One region of the Sphingomonas sp. UYP23 genome, then DNA from elsewhere that is predicted to be linked to it. Evidence: riboswitches for the same ligand, from Rfam matches in the RefSeq annotation. Region 1 holds a riboswitch; the other holds the start of a gene.

Region 1 (8,227 bases):
CTGCCTGCAGGCCGGGACCATCTTGACGCGCGCGGACGCGACCGCGCCGCCGCAGCTCGGCAGGGCGACTCCGGAGTCCGTCGGGAGCTGGCGTAACGGACGGCTTTCTTACGACGATGCGCCGGTCGAGCGCGTCGCGCGGGATTTGAGCCGTAACATCGGCGCGCCGATAAGCGTGTCCGGCAAGGCGCGCGGCCTGCGCTTCAGCGGGACCGTGACCTTGACCAGCATCGCGCAACGGACGCTCGATCGGGCCGGCCCCTTACTCGGCGTTCGCTTCATCCGCGTGAACGAGGGCTGGGCAATGACCGTGACCGATGCTGCACCGTAGGGTACTCTGGCCGCTTGCCGCGGCCTGCATGGCGACTCCTGCGCTGGCACAGGACAACGCCGCCTCGGTCGATGTCGGCGCCGCACCGCTGGCGCAGGCGGTCCATACGCTGAGCATCCAGACCGGCACGAGTATCGGCTTTCGGGAGGCGCACCTCGCGGCGATCCTGGTGCGGCGCGCGCGCGGTCGGCTGACCGCGGCGCAGGCGCTCGCTCGCATGCTGAAGGGCACCGGCCTGCGCGCGCGCCGCGTCGCCCCGGCGACCTATCTGGTCGAAGCGGCACCGTCCGCCGCCGCCTCGGCAGCGGTGGCCGGCACGCGGGTGGCACAGGCGAGGGCCGAAACCGAGGCGCGCGATATCGTGGTAACGGGATCGAAGCGCGACATTCCGCTCACCGCCTATCCCGGCGGCGTACAGATCATCGACGGCCGAAACGTGAGCGCAGCCGCGGCGGGGCATGGCAATGATCTGCTCGAAACGCTGCTTGCCAGCGTCGCTTCGACACATCTTGGCCCGGGCCGCGACAAATTGTTCATCCGCGGCATCGCCGATTCGAGCTTCACCGGGCGAACACAGGCGACGGTCGGGCAATATTGGGGCAACAGCCGCATCACCTACAGTGCGCCCGATCCGAGCTTGCGCCTGTACGATGTCGATCGGGTCGAGGTGCTGGAGGGGCCGCAGGGCACGCTTTACGGGGCGGGGTCGCTGGGCGGCGTGGTGCGCGTCGTGCCGCACGCGCCGGAGCTCACCACATTCGGCGGGCAAACCTGGGCCGGCGTCCAGGCGGTGCAGCACGGTGGCGTGGGCGGCGATGGCGGTGCCGTGCTCAATATCCCCGTGCTGCCCGATCGCGCGGCAGTGCGCGCCCTCGTCTTCGCGTCGAGCGATGCCGGCTATATCGACGACGTGCAGCGTGGCGTGAAGAACACCAATCGCGTGCGCACCCTCGGCGGACGGCTTGGAGTGCGGATCGAGCCCGGGGACGGATGGACCGCCGATCTCGACGGCGTCGGCCAGAGCATCCACGGTGACGATGCGCAATATGCCGACCGCGGCGGCAATGGCCTGACCCGTGCCAGCGCAATCGCGCGGCCCTATCACGACCGCTACGCCCTGGCGGAGGTGGTTGCGCGCAAACGGTCGGGCACGCTCGATGTCACGGCGTCGTTGAGCTATAGCCGACAAAGCGTGGCGGAGATTTTCGACGCGCTGGAACTGGCCGACGCCGTCACGTCGCCCGTCGATCCGAGGACGAGCAGTCCAATCGCCGCGGTCGGACATACGAACCATATCGAGCTGGTCTCGGCCGAGGGCCGGATCGTTCGCCACAGCCGTGACGGCACCGGCTGGATCGTCGGGCTGAGCCTGCTCAGCAATCGCGCGAGCCTCAATCGCCGGACGTATCTTGGCGTCGCAGGATCGCTCGCGCCGGCACCGCTGACCGGCGTGCGTAACGCGGCGCAAGAAGCGACGGTCTATGGCGAAGGCACGTTCGCGCCGCTGCCGCGCGTGACGGTGACGCTTGGCGGGCGCCTGACAACGGTTCGGCTGTGGGGCCAATCGCTTGATGCCGTGCCCGCGATTGCGCTGCGGGTCGATCCGGGCGCGGAGTCGTCGCGGAGCGAGACGCGCTTCCTCCCATCGACCGCAATCGCCTATCGCATCGACGGCAGCTGGACGCTGTTCGCGCGCTATCAGCAGGGCTTCCGGCCCGGCGGGATCGCGGTGCGAGAGGACTATATCGAGCATTTCAGGGGGGATCGCCTCGGCTCGCTGGAGGTCGGCGTGCGGCGCCACACACGCCGGCTCGACCTGAGCGTCGGCGCCGCGTTGACGATGTGGACGAACATCCAGGCCGATCTGATCGACAGGCTGGGCTTCCCGACCACATCGAACATCGGCGACGGGCGCCTGCTGTCGCTCGGCCTCGCCGCGAAATGGTGCCCGGTCGACGGGCTCGAGCTCGATGGCGCGCTTTATATCAACGATAGCCGGGTGATCGCGTTCACGCCCGCTGCGATCGCGCTCGACGGGGCCACGCTGCAGTCGAGCCGCTTGCCCAACGTGGCCGACGCGAGCGGCCGGATCGGTCTGACCTACCGGCGCCGCCTCGCTGGCACGACGGCGCTCCAGCTGACCGGTTTCGGCCGATATATCGGCCATTCGACGCTGGGCATCGGCACGATCCTCGCAAAGCCGCAGGGAGGCTATTGGGATACCGGCGCAGAGCTCCGCGTCGGTCCGCCGCGCCACGGGATCAGCCTTGCGGTTACCAATCTGTTCGACAAGCGCGGCAACCGCTTCGCCTTTGGCTCGCCGTTCCTGCTGCGCGATCATGACGAGATCACCCCGTTGCAACCGCGCAGCGTCCGGCTCGGCGTCGATCAGGCGTTCTAAGCCGTCGGGCGCTGGCCCGTTGCGAGCCTGCCGCGCTCGGCCCTGCTTCCAGCCGGAGACCCGGCGCTGGACTGGGGCGGTCACGGGACGTCGCGCCGTCGCGGGCGGCGCGGTTGAGCGGTATATCGCGCTGTCCGAAGGGGGGCGTGTCCGGCCGGTCGCTCAAGCGCCGGCTGGGCCGTTCCGTAAAATGGGCGCCGGCACTTATGCCGATTCTATGCCCCCCGCGGCCAATCCGCATCGCCCCTTTATGCAGTCGCGCCCTATCTGCTTCGCTGCAAGCCTGTCCTCCCCCCTCGCACCTTCACGGTGCGCGCGCGGCACGGCGGATCAGCATGAGGAAGCGTAGCCATGATAGCGTCTCTCAACCCGGAGCCCGACCAAGCGCGCCCGGTCCTGAAGGTCGGACAGGATCGCGCCGGCCATTGGCTGGTGCAGGATGATGGCGGCACGCTCGAGGGGCGCTTCGTGTCACGCACCGCGGCGATGGGCTTCGCGCGGGGCGAACTCCACGCCTTTCCCGGTGGCACGATCGTGATGGCGGCGATGCCGCTGGTCCCGACGATCCCCTTCGCGCCGGTCCAGCCGTGGGAAACCGCGCAGCACCATCGCAGGGCCGCCTGATGCGCCCCGCTCTCATCCGCAGCGCGATCCGGGGTGCAGGGCGATGACCCATGTCGCCGAATATGGGATCGATGCGCCCATCCGCGCGCGCCGCGCGTCACCCAAGCGCGGGAGCGCCACCCGCCGCCCGCGCTGTCGCGATACGCGCTGGCCCGAGGTTGCAGCGGCGCTCTCCGCGTTGCGCGCCGCCAAGCGCTGCAGCGTGCGGATCGTCGACGCCGATTGCGGGGCGGGGACGCTGTTGCTGTGCGCGGTGCGCTTCGCGCGCGCGCTGGGGTTCACCGCGATCGAGGGGCGCGGGATCGCCACGGCCCCCGCACTGATCGGCCGCGCGCGCGCCGCGGCCGCCGCGGTGCGCGATCCGGCGATCGGCATCGTCTTCGAGCGGGGCGAGCCGATCGCGGCGTTGGGCGAGGAGTGCGCGTTTCCTGCCGACATCGTGCTGTGGCACGGCGCCACCGGCACCCCGGACGACACCGCAATCTGTACCCAACGCGCGGCGCGCTGCGCGGGGCATGCCGTGATTGCGGATCACCCGACGGAGTGGATCGCGGCATGACGCATCGCGACCGCTTCTGGCGCGGGCTCGGCGTCGCACTCGTCGCCGTGGCCAGCGTCGTCCGAATGACGGAGGGCTTCGAGACACAGATCGGCGCGGGTCTCGCTGCCTTCATCCTGATGCTAGCCGGTCTCGTGCTCATCGTCCAGGGCAAGCGCGTCCCCGCCGCGCTGCGCGTCGAGCGCAGCCGACACCGCCTGCTTGCCCAGGCGATCCGCGATCGCCGCCACCGGCGCCCGCGCGATCGCGACGCCTGATCCGCACGATCGACCGCGTCCCCTCTGCACGATGGAATCCCTATGTCTCTCCCTTTCGACTGTCGCGACGGCGTCCTCCATGTCGAGGACGTGCCGCTGCCCGCGATCGCGGCTGCGGTCGGCACGCCGGCCTATGTCTATTCGACCGCGGCGCTTCGCGCCTCCGCCCGCGCGTTCCGCGCCGGGCTGGCGGCGGTGCCACGCAAGCAGCTTGCCTTTGCGGTCAAGGCCAATCCCAATCTGGCCGTGCTGACGCTGCTCGCTGCCGAAGGCTATGGCGCCGATATCGTCTCGGCAGGCGAAATGCTCCACGCGCTGGCGGCGGGGATGCCGGCGCGCAGCCTGATCTTTTCGGGGGTCGGCAAGACGCGGCGCGAGCTCGCCGCCGCGCTCGATGCCGAAATCGGGCAGTTCAATCTCGAGCTGGAAGAGGAGGGCGTCGTCCTTGCCGGTATGGCCGCAGCGCGCGGCGAGCGGGCGCCGGCGGTGCTGCGGGTCAACCCCGATGTCGATGCCGGCACCCACGCCAAGATCTCGACTGGCCGCAAGCAGAACAAGTTCGGCGTCGCGATCGCGGATGCGGGCGCGATCTATGCGCGGCTGGCGCCGCTCGACGGGCTCGACCTGCATGGGATCGCGATCCATATCGGCAGCCAGCTGTCGGATCTGGGGCCGCTCGAAGCCGCTTATGCGCGCATCGGCGAACTTGTCGCCGAGCTTCGCGCGGCCGGGCACGCGATCACGCATGTCGATCTGGGCGGCGGGCTTGGTGTGACGTACCGGCCGGGGGAGGTGATGCCGAGCCCGGCGGCCTATGGCGCGATGGTCGCCCGCGTGACGCGCAACTGGGACGTGACGGTACTGTTCGAGCCGGGCCGCTTCATCGCGGGCGATGCCGGCGTGCTGCTGACCGAAGTGCTGTGGGTGAAGCCCGGCGCGGTCGATCCCTATGTCATCGTCGATGCCGCGATGAACGATCTTGCCCGCCCCGCGCTCTACGACGCCTATCACGATTTCGGTGCGGTCCGGCCAAGCGGGGAGCGGATGACCGCCAATATCGCCGGTCCGGTCTGCGAAAGTGGCGATACTTTCGCGATGGCGCGCGAGATCGATGCGGTCGTGGCGGGCGATCTGGCGGTGTTCCGCACCGCGGGCGCTTACGGTGCGACGATGGCCTCGACCTATAATTGTCGCGCGCTGGTGCCCGAGGTGCTGGTCGACGGCAATCGCTTCGCCGTCGTGGCCGACCGGATCGCGCCCGCAGCGATGCTCGCCGCGCAGCATCTTCCGCCCTGGATGACGGACGACGCGGCCGTTCCGCGCAAGGTCGCCTGAGGCCTCGCTAGGGGGCGTGCGCGGAAGGCGGCTCGCGGACCGCGATCTCGTCGAAGCGCATCCAGCGATAGATCAGGAAGCTGACGATCCACGCGCTCGCGAACAGCCCGATGATCCAGAAGCCGAGCAGGTTGAGATGGCTGCCGAGTCCGGTCGCCACGTCCCATACCCCGCCCGACAGATTGAGCTTGTCGGCGAGCAGCGCGGTGGTCTCGATCCCGCCGATCATCACCGCGACCAGCGCCGACACCGCGGTGATCGTGACGTTGTAATAGAGTTTGCGGATCGGCCGGACGAACGCCCATTCGTAGGCGCCGAGCATGAGGATCGCGTCGGCGGTATCGACCAGCGCCATCCCGACCGCGAACAGCGCGGGGAATACCAGCACCGCGGCAAACGAAAAGCCGTGCGCCGCCTGCGCGGTCGACAGGCCGAGGATCGCGACTTCGGTCGCGGTGTCGAAGCCCAGGCCGAACAGGAAGCCGAGCGGCGCCATGTGCCACGGACGCGTGATCAACCGGAACAACGGCCGGAACAGGCGGGAGAGGGGGCCCTTGCCGGCGAGCAGCACGTCGAGATCGTCGGCGTCATAGCTGCCGCCGTCGCGCACGTAGCGGAAGGTCTTCCACACCGAGCGCAGGATGACGAGGTTGATCGCCGCAATCGCGAACAGGAAGCCGGCGGAGAAGAGCGTCGCGATGACGCTCCCCGCCGCCTTGAGCGTCTCGAACTGCGCGAGCGCGTTGGCGGTGGCGGCGATTGCGACCGAAGCAATCAGGATCACCGCGCTGTGGCCGATCGCGAACCACAGGCCGACGCTGATCGGCCGCGTGCCGTCCTGCATCAGTTTGCGCGTGACGTTGTCGATCGCAGCGATGTGATCGGCATCGACCGCGTGGCGCAGCCCCAGCGTCCAGGCGAGCAGCGCGGTGCCGAGCATGGCGGGAGCGGCATGGAACAGGCTGCCGGCCCAGATCCATGCGCCGATGTTCGCCGCGAGGAGCAGGGTGAACAAGGCGACGATACGCGCCCGCAAGCGCCGCCCGTGGTGGGGCTCGCGTGCCGTCATCGGACGGTTTCCCACCCTGATGAAGGGCGGGCAGGCCGCGCGCTTGACCCACATGGGTGCGCGGTCGTCTCCCGATCCGCGCCGTACGATCGACATGGCATGAAAAGTCCCCCGGCGTCGGACGAAACCGGCGGGCCTTCCGTGTGAACGGCGGCAGTCGTGCCGTCCGGACGCCATCGCGACCGGCACGCCTGTTCGTGCGGCCCCCCGCACCTTCGTCGCTCGACGGACTTCACCGTGCCGCGGCCATCCCCTGGACCAAGGCAAGAGCGACCCACGCCGGCAGGTCTCCTGGCTCACGGGTCACCGCCACGCTGCACGGCCTTCCCAGGGCGATCACGCACGCGTGTCCGTCCCAGTGGCTGCCCTCGTCGCAACGACGGGGGCGATGTGCAGCGGGCTCGCCGCTTACAGTTGCAGGGACAGCCTCGGCTTCGGGGCAAGCCCCTCACCGCGTTCCCTTTTAAGTCCCTCACGGGACACCAGCGTGGTCGCGAGGCGGCCGGTCACGTCGACCGTTCGCCTCGATTGATGGCGTATCGAAACGATGGTGCACGAGCAAGCGCGCATCGTCAGCGTTCGAACAGGCGATCGGCAAGCGGTTCGCGTGCCTGCCAGTCGCGGCGTTCGAGCTCGGGAACGTCCGACGCTGCCAGCGGAGTGCCGAGGCATAGCAAGGCGACAAACGACCACGTTGCCGGCACGTCGAGCAGCGCTGCAACGGCTTCGGGATCGAGGATCGACACCCACCCAAGGCCGTATCCACGGGCGTGCGCCGCCAACCAGAGCGTATGGATCGCGGTGACGGTCGAATCGCGGAGCGTTTGGGCGATCGTCGCGCGGCCGAGTCCGTAGCCCGCAAGGGGATCGAGCGCATTGAACACCGCCAGGATCTCGGGGGCTTCGCGCAGGCCATGCAGCTTCAGCATGGCATAGTGCGCACGGCGCCCCGGGTCGGCGATACGATCGGCCGCGGCGCAGCTGGTGGCATCGACATGCCTGGCAAGCGTGTCGCGCAACCCCTGCGAGCGGATGCGGACGATCCGCCAGGGCTGTGCATTGCCGACCGACGGCGCCAGGGCGACCGTGGCGATCAGGTCGTGGAGATCGCATTCGGGGATCGGCCGCGTTTCGAAATGCCGGACGTCCCGCCGCCAGCGGAAGAGGTCATCCAGTCGCGCAACGAACGCATCATCGAAGCACGGTGGCGTCATGGCGCTTTCACTGCCCGGCGCAGCAGATAGGTGTCCATGATCCAGCCATGCTCGGCGCGCAACGCCGCGCGGCGCAGCACGATCGCGTCGGCGACGTCGGCAAGCGCGCCGGCGAGCAGCGCCTCCTGCGGCATGCCGAGATACGCGCCCCACCAGATCGCGACGCCCTCCGGCGCCAGCGTGGTGAAGCCGCAATCGCCGTCGAGCATCACCGCGAGACTGTCGGTCGCCTCGGGCCAGCCGTGATCGCGCAGCCGTCGACCGGTGGTGATGACAACCGGCGCGCCAAGCGTGTTGAGCGGGATCGCATGCGCCGCGGTCAGCGCCTGCAGGCTGGTGATGCCGGGGATGACCTGCACGCGCAGCGACATGCCATCGGTGCGCAGCCGCTCGGCGATCCGCAGCGTACTATCGTAAAGCGAAGGGTCGCCCCAGAC
Region 2 (8,227 bases), 2.1 Mb from region 1:
GGCCACCTGGCCCGCGTCGCTCTCGGCATAGAGCCGCGCATAATCGAGGATCGCGCGTGCGGCGTCGGCGCTCGGCTCGAAGCGGCCGAGCACATAGCCGACCTTGCCCGGCGCGCGCAGATGCACCGTGCAGAACTCCTGGCACGCGAACAGGCACGGCATTTCCTGCACTGCGACGTCCTGATAGCCGGGCTCGGCCTGGATCGCGCGCAACGCCTCGACAAGACGCGCGCCGCCGCGCACGCCGGCTCCATCATCCCGTTCATCGGTTGAGAAGCGGCAGGTGTTGCAGGCGACGACGGCAGGTCCGTCACGCACTTCGCGCAGGGTCATGCGAGCACCGTGCGCGGCGCGGCGTCGGGCGCGGGGACCCCGGTCGCGATCAGTATGCGGTACAGCGCATAGAAGACGGCGAGGATCACGGCATTGCGCACGAATTGGCGCTCCAGGATCGGCAGCGACAGCGCCACATCGGCATGGCCGATCACTGGCGCCCAGAGCAGGATGCCGAGTTTGAACATCGCGAACGCGGCGAGATAGGCGATCGCGAGCCGCGCGAGCGTCGAGCGTGCCGGGCCATAGGTGTCGACAACGCTTGCGACGATCGTCCCCGCTACCGCAGCGGTGCCGATCGCAACGCCGGTCAGCGCGGTCGCCGCATCCCAGGGATAGCCCATCGCGCAAAAGCCGATCGCCTGGCTCACCACCCAGGCGGCGAGCATCAGCAGCACCCCATCGCGGCGATCGAGATGCACCGCGGCGAGCGCGGCGAGCGCGGAAAAGGGCGTCGCGCAGGCGAAGATCAGGGTGGTGAGCGTGCTCGCGATCGTGAAGAGCAGAATCCACAGAAGGTCGGCTTGGCGCGTCCGGGTGGCGTTCGTCATCATCGTCTCCTCAAAACCGGCCACGGAAACCGGCATAGACGCTGCGGCTCAGCGTGCCGTAGCGATAGGTCGTCTGATATTGCGCGTCGAACAGGTTTTCGATCCGCCCGAACAGCGCGACGCGCCTGGTGACAGGCAGTTCGGCGCGCAGGTCGATCAGCGTGTACGGCGCAAGGCGCGTGGCGTGCGCCGCGTCGTTGAACGTCTCGCCCGACCAGCGGACCGCGACGCCGCCCGAGATGCCGCTCGGCAGCGTATAGGTCGCCGATCCGTTCGCCGCATTGCGTGGGCGTCGCGCGAGTTGCAGGCCGTAGGTCGCGCCAGGCGACCGGTCTTCCGAGAGCGAATAGGTGTAATTGCCATCGATCAGCAGGCGCTGTCCGAAGCGCAGCGCGCCTTGCGCCTCGACGCCCTGCGCGAGCGCGCGCGACACGTTGGCATAATAACCGTAGCGCGCAATCGCCGTGCCGGGCTGGAAGCAGAACGCGGTCGTCGGCACGTCGGGACAGCTGTCGAAGGTGATCAGATTGGTCGAGCGGCGCTCGAAATAGGTGCCGCCCAGCGTCAGCGCGCCAGCGAACAGATGCTGTTCGACGCCGGCTTCCCAGCCCCTGGCCCGTTCGGGCTGGAGTGTCTGGTTCCCATATTCGGAGAAGAGCTGATAGAGTGTCGGCGCCTTGAACCCCTCGCCATAGCTGGCGCGCAGCGTCGTGCCGCTGCGCAACGCCCATACCCCGCCTGCCTCGAACAGCGTCTTGCTGCCGAACCGGCTATGATTGTCGTTGCGCACCCCACCGCTCAGCGTCAGCCCGTCGAACACCGTGGCGGTGAGCTTGCCATAGACACCGGTCAGCGCGGCGCGGGCCGTATCGGGCGCGGGGATCGGCGTGCCGAGCGCGCCGTCGGGCGAGACGGTGCGGAAGCGCGAAATCTCGCGTTCGACGCCGAACACAGCATCCCAGCCCGCCGCGATGCCGAGGCTCCCCTGATACTCGAGCCGGGCGTTGCGGCCGTTGGCGTCGAAGGTCAGCGGTTGCGGCAGCTCGGGGCTGTAATTGTCGCGCTGGATGTCGGTATAGCCATAGGCGACGCGATTGCGAAGCCGGCCGCCGAACAGATCGACGTTGAGCCCGGCATAGCCGACAAATTGCGTGTCGACCGAAAAGTCCGAGGAATCGCCGTCAAAGCCATCGAGCTCGACGCGGCCATGCGCATAATAGCCGCGGACGTCGGCGCTGATCCCGTCGGCCAGCTTGAGTTCGGCGCGCCCGGTCACGCTCTGATTGGTATAGCCGTCGGTCTCCGTGCCGCCGAACGCCGGCGCAATGGCCGAGATTCCGGCGGTGGTGAAGCTTTGCGCGCCGACCCGGAAGGTCAGCGGCCCGGCCTTGCCGCCGATCGCGGCGCGCGCGCTGACCGTCTCGCGCGAGCCGGCTTCGACATCGAAGCTCCCCTCGATAGCCTTTTGCGGCAGCGCGGTGACGATGTTGACCACGCCGCCGATCGCCTGGCTGCCCCACAGGATCGATTGCGGCCCGCGCAGCACTTCGATCCGGCTGGCGTCGCCGGTCAGGAGGTTGGCGAAATTGTAGCCGCCGCCGGGCGAGGACGGATCGTTGAGCTTGACCCCGTCGATCACGACGACGGTCTGGTCGGTCTCGGCGCCGCGGATCCGGAGCGATGTGTTGGTGCCATAGCCGCCATTGCGCGACATGCTGACGCCGGGCGTGCGCACCAGGAGCTCGGTGACGCCGATGTCCTGGCTGCGATTGATCGCGGCCTTGTCGAGCACCGTGACCGAGGCGGCGACGCGCTCGATCGCGGTCGGCACGCGCGTCGCGGTGACGACGATGTCGGTGGCGGAATTGGTCGGCACGTCGCTCGCGGCATCGGGGCGGGGCGCCTGTTGGGCGTCGTCCGGTTTGGCCGGCGCGTCCGCATAGGCGGGCGCTGCGAAGAGCAGGCCGAGCAGGAGTCCGGCGGTCGGTGGGTAGAATCGTTTCATGGCAGTCCCCGCTTTCAGACGATCGAAGGCCTGAATCGCGAAGGAGGGAGGGCGCGAACCATCCCGCCTGCGCGATGCAGGTCGGCGATGTCGTCACGCGGGGGTCTTCCCCGTTCGCTCGGCGCACCCTGGCCGGTCGAAAGACGACTGCGACGGGCAGGTCTCCTGGCTCACGGGTCAACGCTGTTCCGGCCGCCTTCTCAGGACCAGAAGGTCCCAATGGCAAATGGTCGGGCAACTCGCCGCTTACAGTTGCAGGGGCAGCCGGGGTTTTCCCGTTCCCTTTTCATCCCCGTCGCCGGGGAACCTGTCGCAACACGCCGCCTAGCGCTGAGGCCGATAGCGGTCAATCACATGGGTTAGCGACAGGCGCGGTCCCGCGCGCGCTCTTCTGCTCGCGCGCGGTTCGCGGCGGCGCGATGCGGTTGGTGCATTTCCTTGCCGTTTGGTGCTAGTCCTGGCGCAGGCAATGACCCTTTGAGCGGGAGTCTGGCGTGCGTCTCCTGATTGCCGATCCCGATGCGCGCGCCGCGCATCAGCTCGCCGAGGCGCTGCGTGCCTTCGGGCACGAGGTGGTCCTGGCGGGTGATGGGCGCATGGCGCTCGTTTTGGCGACGCAGGAGACGTTCGGCGCGGTGCTGCTCGAACTGATCCTGCCCTATGTCGGCGGGGTCGAGATCACGCAGGCGCTGCGTGAGCGCGGGCTCGACATGCCGGTCGTCCTGCTGAGCGTGCATGGCGATCTTCCCGACCGGGTCGCCGGGCTCGATGCGGGCGCCGACGATTATCTCGTCAAGCCCGTCGCCGCGATCGAGATCGATGCGCGGCTGCGCGCGATCCAGCGGCGCGCGGCACGGACCGGCGGGCACGGCGTGATGCGGTCGGGCGATATCGAGGTCAACGAGATCAAATATCGCGCGGTGCGCGCGGGGCGTACGCTGGCGTTGCCCAAGCTTGAATTCCAGATGCTGTGCGAGCTGATCCGCAACAAGAATGCGATCGTCACGCGCGCCATGTTCTACCGCAACGTCTGGGGTTACGAGGGCGAGCCCGCGACCAACGTCGTCGAATCTTATATCCGCCGGTTGCGCGCGCATCTGAATGCGGGCGGCGCGCCGGACCCGATCGAGACGATCCGCGGCGTCGGCTACATGCTGGTCGAACACGGCTGAGCGCGCGGCCCCTCGTTCGACGGACGCAGGCAAAGAAAAACCCGGCCCGAGCGATGCTCGGACCGGGTTGTTCTGGCTGGTCCCGAGGGATCAGAACTTGGCGGAAAGCTCGAAGCCGTAGGTCCGCGGCGTGTTGAAGTTGCCATAGTCGCCGAGGACGCCGCCGTATGCCGTCGAGATCAGCTGGCCGTTGGCGCCGTAGTTCTGCACCGGCGTCGAGTTCGCCGACGAGCGGCGATAGACGTAGGTCGTGTCGAGCAGGTTGCGTGCCCAGACCGAGACGGTGACCTTGTTATGGTCGTTCACCGCGATGTCGGCAAGCGCGAGGCGACCGTTCATCACGAAGCTGGCGTCGGTCTTGGTGTTCTCGAGCTGGAAGCTGTACTGGCTGCTCGCATAGTTGCCGTCGAGGTGGAGACGGATGCTCGCGTCACCGACGTTGATCGGCATGACATAATCGATCGCCCCCGAAGCCGCATTCTTAGGCGTGTAGACGATGTACAGCTGCTGCAAGCCGCCGCCGAGCGGGTTGATTGCCGACGGTGCCTTCCAATAGGTGTAGGCATACGACCCGGTCAGCGTGAGCTGCGGGATCGGCTTGACGGTCAGATCAGCCTCGATGCCGCGGATCTTCGAATTGCCGGCATTGGTGGTCTGCTCGATATGGCTGCCGTTGGTCACGCTCGACCCGTTCGTGTCGAAATAGTCGAAGTCGAACTGCGTGTTGCTGCGGTCCATGATGTAGCCAGCGATGTTGAAGCGCGCACGGTGATCCCAGAAGTCGGCCTTGGCGCCGATTTCGTACGACTTGACCGATTCCGGACCGAAGGCGTTGAACTGGAGCGAGCGATCGTTCGCACCACCGGCGCGGAAGCCGGTCGCATATTTTGCGTACAGATGAACATCACGCGTTACGTCGAATGCGATGTTGAACATCGGATCGAAGCGGCTGATGCTGTTCTTGAAGGTGAACGGTGCGACCACGCCCGCCGCACCGGCAAGATCGGTGCGGTTGTTGATGACGTAGAGGCTGCCGTGACGGTCGTCCTTGGTCCAGCGACCGCCTGCCGTGATGTGCAGCACGTTGCCGAGCGCCTCGGGCGAGAAGGTCAGGTTGCCGAATACCGAATAGTTGTGGTCGGTCGCGGCGCTGGCGCGCGTGATGAACTGGCAGCTGTTGGCGAATTGCGGCGCCGTTGCAGCCAGCGTGTTGTTGCACGATGCGTCATACTGCTGATAGCCCGAGTTCGCCCCCGAGATCGCGGTCGAATTGCCCGGGATCGGGCTCCGGACCGTGTAGGCGGTGCCGTTCGCGTTCCACTGGTTGGTCAGCGGGGTCGCGGCATACTCGCTCGCCTGTTCGGTGTAGTAATAGGCGCCGACGACATAGTCGAACTGCGGCACGCTGCCGACCGCCTGGAATTCCTGGCTGAACTGGTGCTGCTTCAGGTACGACAGGCTGTAGCGGCTGAACGTGCCGGTGGTGTTGATCGCGGTCGGGTTGGCGGTGTTGACCACGAACGGCGAGAACGAGCTACGCTCTGGGCCGCCCGAATTGTCCCACTGGTCGGTGCGCACGCCGCGCCATGCGGTGATCGAGCGCAGCTCGATCCATGGTGCGAGCTTGTACTTCAGATTGGCCGAGAAGCCGTGCGTGATGTCGAGGCTTGGCTGCTGCGGCACGCCCACATCGGCAACGTTCTGGCGCTCGGGATGGACGCCGACGAGCGGCGCCTTGGGCGCGATGCAGGCTACGCGGCCAGCCGCGGCCTGTGCCGGGGTGATGGTGCCGCCGCAGGCAGTGTTGGTGCCTGGGAGGAACAGCGAGGTGCCAAGGACGCCGGCGGCGTTGGTGTACGACCCGACCTGATAGCCGTTCGGGTTGTAGTTGAGCAGCTGGCTGTAGTTCGGCGTATTGTCGTCGCGCGCATAATCATACGCGAGGTCGGCAGTGAAGCCGTCGATCGGCTGCCAGCGCGCGGCCGCGCGGCCGCCCTTGCGGTCGTAATAGTTCCAGCCGGTCGAACCCGCGAGCGGATCCTTCACGGTCGGATCCTGATGCTGGTACACGCCGTCGAACTTGAGCGAGATGTTGTAGAAGGTCGGCAGGTCGAGGTGCAGGTCGGTGTTGCGGCTGCCGTAATTGCCGACACCGGCGGTGACGCGCGCGTCGAACACGCCGGTCGGCGCCTTCGAGACAAGCGACAGCGCGCCGCCTTCGGTGTTGCGGCCGAACAGCGTGCCCTGCGGACCCTTCAGCACTTCGATGCGCTCGATGTCGAACAAGGCAGCGTTGAGGCCCTGCGTCTTACCAAGCGCGACGCCGTCGATATAGACGCCGACGCCGCCGTCACGCGCGGTCTGGTTCTGATCGTAGGGGACGATGCCGCGGATACCGATCGTCAGCGCCGACTGGCGCGCCTCGAAGGTCGCGACGCGGAGCGACGGGATCGAGCCGTCGGCGAGGTTGAACAGGCTGAGCACGTGACGATCGGCGATGCCCTGCGCGCTGAGCACGCTGATCGAGATCGGTGTCTTCTGCAGGTTGGTTTCGCGGCGGGTCGCGGTCACGACGATGTCACCGATGCCGGCGCCCTGATCGGCGGGCGCCTCGGCGGTCGGCGTGGTTGCCTGGGTATCAGCAACGGGTGCGGTGGCCGCAGCGTCGGTGGCCGGAGCGGTCTGCGCCAGGGCTGGCGAAGCGGTGAGAGCGATCAGCGCGCCGCCCATGAGCAGCTGCAGGCGGAAGCCCGAACGAACAATCATTGTGATATCCCCTGAACCAGGCGGGCCCTCTGGCCCCGGTCCGGCTCGGCTAGCGCCGAATTGGGTCAGGAATGTTACGTCTGCGGTCACTGCAGGATAATGAGCCTATCATTTTCGTGTCATATTTCCTCGCGCTAGGGGCGGCCAGGGCGCAAAGTCCGTCGCGTTTCATTGCGGTTTCGTCACAATGCGGACCGCACAGCACTTTCCTGGAAGCATCTTAGCCACGCGGCATTTCGCTTATCCGCGGGAGTGCGGCTAACTTGTCACACGGTATGGGTCTCGCTGGTCGTGCGATGTGCTCTGGATCGCCCGTCCGGTATGGGGCGAGTCGCCGCGCCGATACCTGTTTTGCGCCACGCGGCCTTTGCGACTAGAGCGCGTCGCGTCATGTCTATATCTTCCCTCACCGCAATCGGTCTCGACTTCGGCACCACCAATTCGGTGGTCGCGCTGTCGCAGGGTGGCGTCGCCGAGCTCGTCGGGCTCGATACCCCCGACGCGCGCGATCCGGTCTTCCGTTCGGCCTTGTGCTTCTGGGAAGACGATGGCCGCCATGTCGGCGTGCCGAGCGGCCTCGCCGCCGATGCCGGTCCATGGGCGATCCGCGAATATCTCGAATTCCCGCAGGACAGCCGCTTCCTGCAATCGTTCAAGTCGGTGGTGGCGAGCGCGAGCTTCGAATTCGCCAATGTGTTCGAACGCCGCCTCAAGTTCGAGGAGCTCGGCCAGCTGTTCCTCGCCAAGCTTGCTGCGCGGGCCGGCGGGGCGCTCGACGGGCAGGCGACGCGCGTTGTCGTCGGGCGCCCGGTCGAATTCGCGGGCAGTCGCCCCGACGAGACGCTCGCACGAACGCGCTATGACGCGATGTTCGCGGGGCTCGGTGCCGAGATTCACTATGTCTATGAGCCGATCGGCGCGGCGTTCAGCTATGCCTCGCGGATCAGCGACCCGGCGACGATCCTGGTCGCCGATTTCGGCGGCGGGACGAGCGATTTCTCGGTGGTCCACATCGCAGCACCCGGCGCGGCGCGGCGCTGCACCCCGCTCGGCGCGGCGGGTGTCGGGATTGCGGGCGACCGCTTCGACTATCGGATCGTCGATCATCTCGTCATGCCGTTGCTCGGCAAGGGCGGGTCGTATCGCTCGATGGGCAAGGTGCTCGATATTCCGGGCGGCTATTTCCACGATTTCAGCGACTGGTCGCGGCTTGCGCTGATGCGCAACCGCCGCACGCTTGCCGAGCTCGACAAGCTCCACCGCAACGCGGTCGACCCCGATGCGATCACGCGGATGATCGCGGTGATCGAGCAGGAGCTTGGTTATCAGCTGTACGACGCGGTCGGCCAGGTGAAGCGCGCGCTGTCGAGCAGCGAGGATGCGCATTTCCATTTCGCCGG

The links. Region 1 has a riboswitch for cobalamin ahead of ACVWYO_RS19035 (HoxN/HupN/NixA family nickel/cobalt transporter). Riboswitches for the same ligand answer to the same signal wherever they lie in the genome.
Region 2: another riboswitch for cobalamin. It lies ahead of ACVWYO_RS08540 (TonB-dependent receptor plug domain-containing protein); the one in region 1 lies ahead of ACVWYO_RS19035 (HoxN/HupN/NixA family nickel/cobalt transporter).

What each region holds. Positions count from the first base shown of each region.
Region 1 is NZ_JBSSBX010000001.1:3,850,759-3,858,985, forward strand. Features, by position in the region: gene ACVWYO_RS19005 (FecR family protein) at 1-331, shown strand, start outside; gene ACVWYO_RS19010 (TonB-dependent receptor domain-containing protein) at 318-2,732, shown strand; gene ACVWYO_RS19015 (hypothetical protein) at 3,084-3,356, shown strand; gene ACVWYO_RS19020 (SAM-dependent methyltransferase) at 3,400-3,915, shown strand; gene ACVWYO_RS19025 (hypothetical protein) at 3,912-4,172, shown strand; gene lysA (diaminopimelate decarboxylase) at 4,215-5,507, shown strand; gene ACVWYO_RS19035 (HoxN/HupN/NixA family nickel/cobalt transporter) at 5,515-6,576, opposite strand; cobalamin riboswitch at 6,841-7,078, opposite strand; gene bluB (5,6-dimethylbenzimidazole synthase) at 7,149-7,790, opposite strand; gene cobF (precorrin-6A synthase (deacetylating)) at 7,787-8,227, opposite strand, start outside.
Region 2 is NZ_JBSSBX010000001.1:1,711,550-1,719,776, reverse strand. Features, by position in the region: gene ACVWYO_RS08550 (DUF1636 domain-containing protein) at 1-333, opposite strand, end outside; gene ACVWYO_RS08545 (hypothetical protein) at 330-884, opposite strand; gene ACVWYO_RS08540 (TonB-dependent receptor plug domain-containing protein) at 895-2,889, opposite strand; cobalamin riboswitch at 3,028-3,215, opposite strand; gene ACVWYO_RS08535 (response regulator transcription factor) at 3,384-4,061, shown strand; gene ACVWYO_RS08530 (TonB-dependent receptor) at 4,152-6,827, opposite strand; gene ACVWYO_RS08525 (Hsp70 family protein) at 7,218-8,227, shown strand, end outside.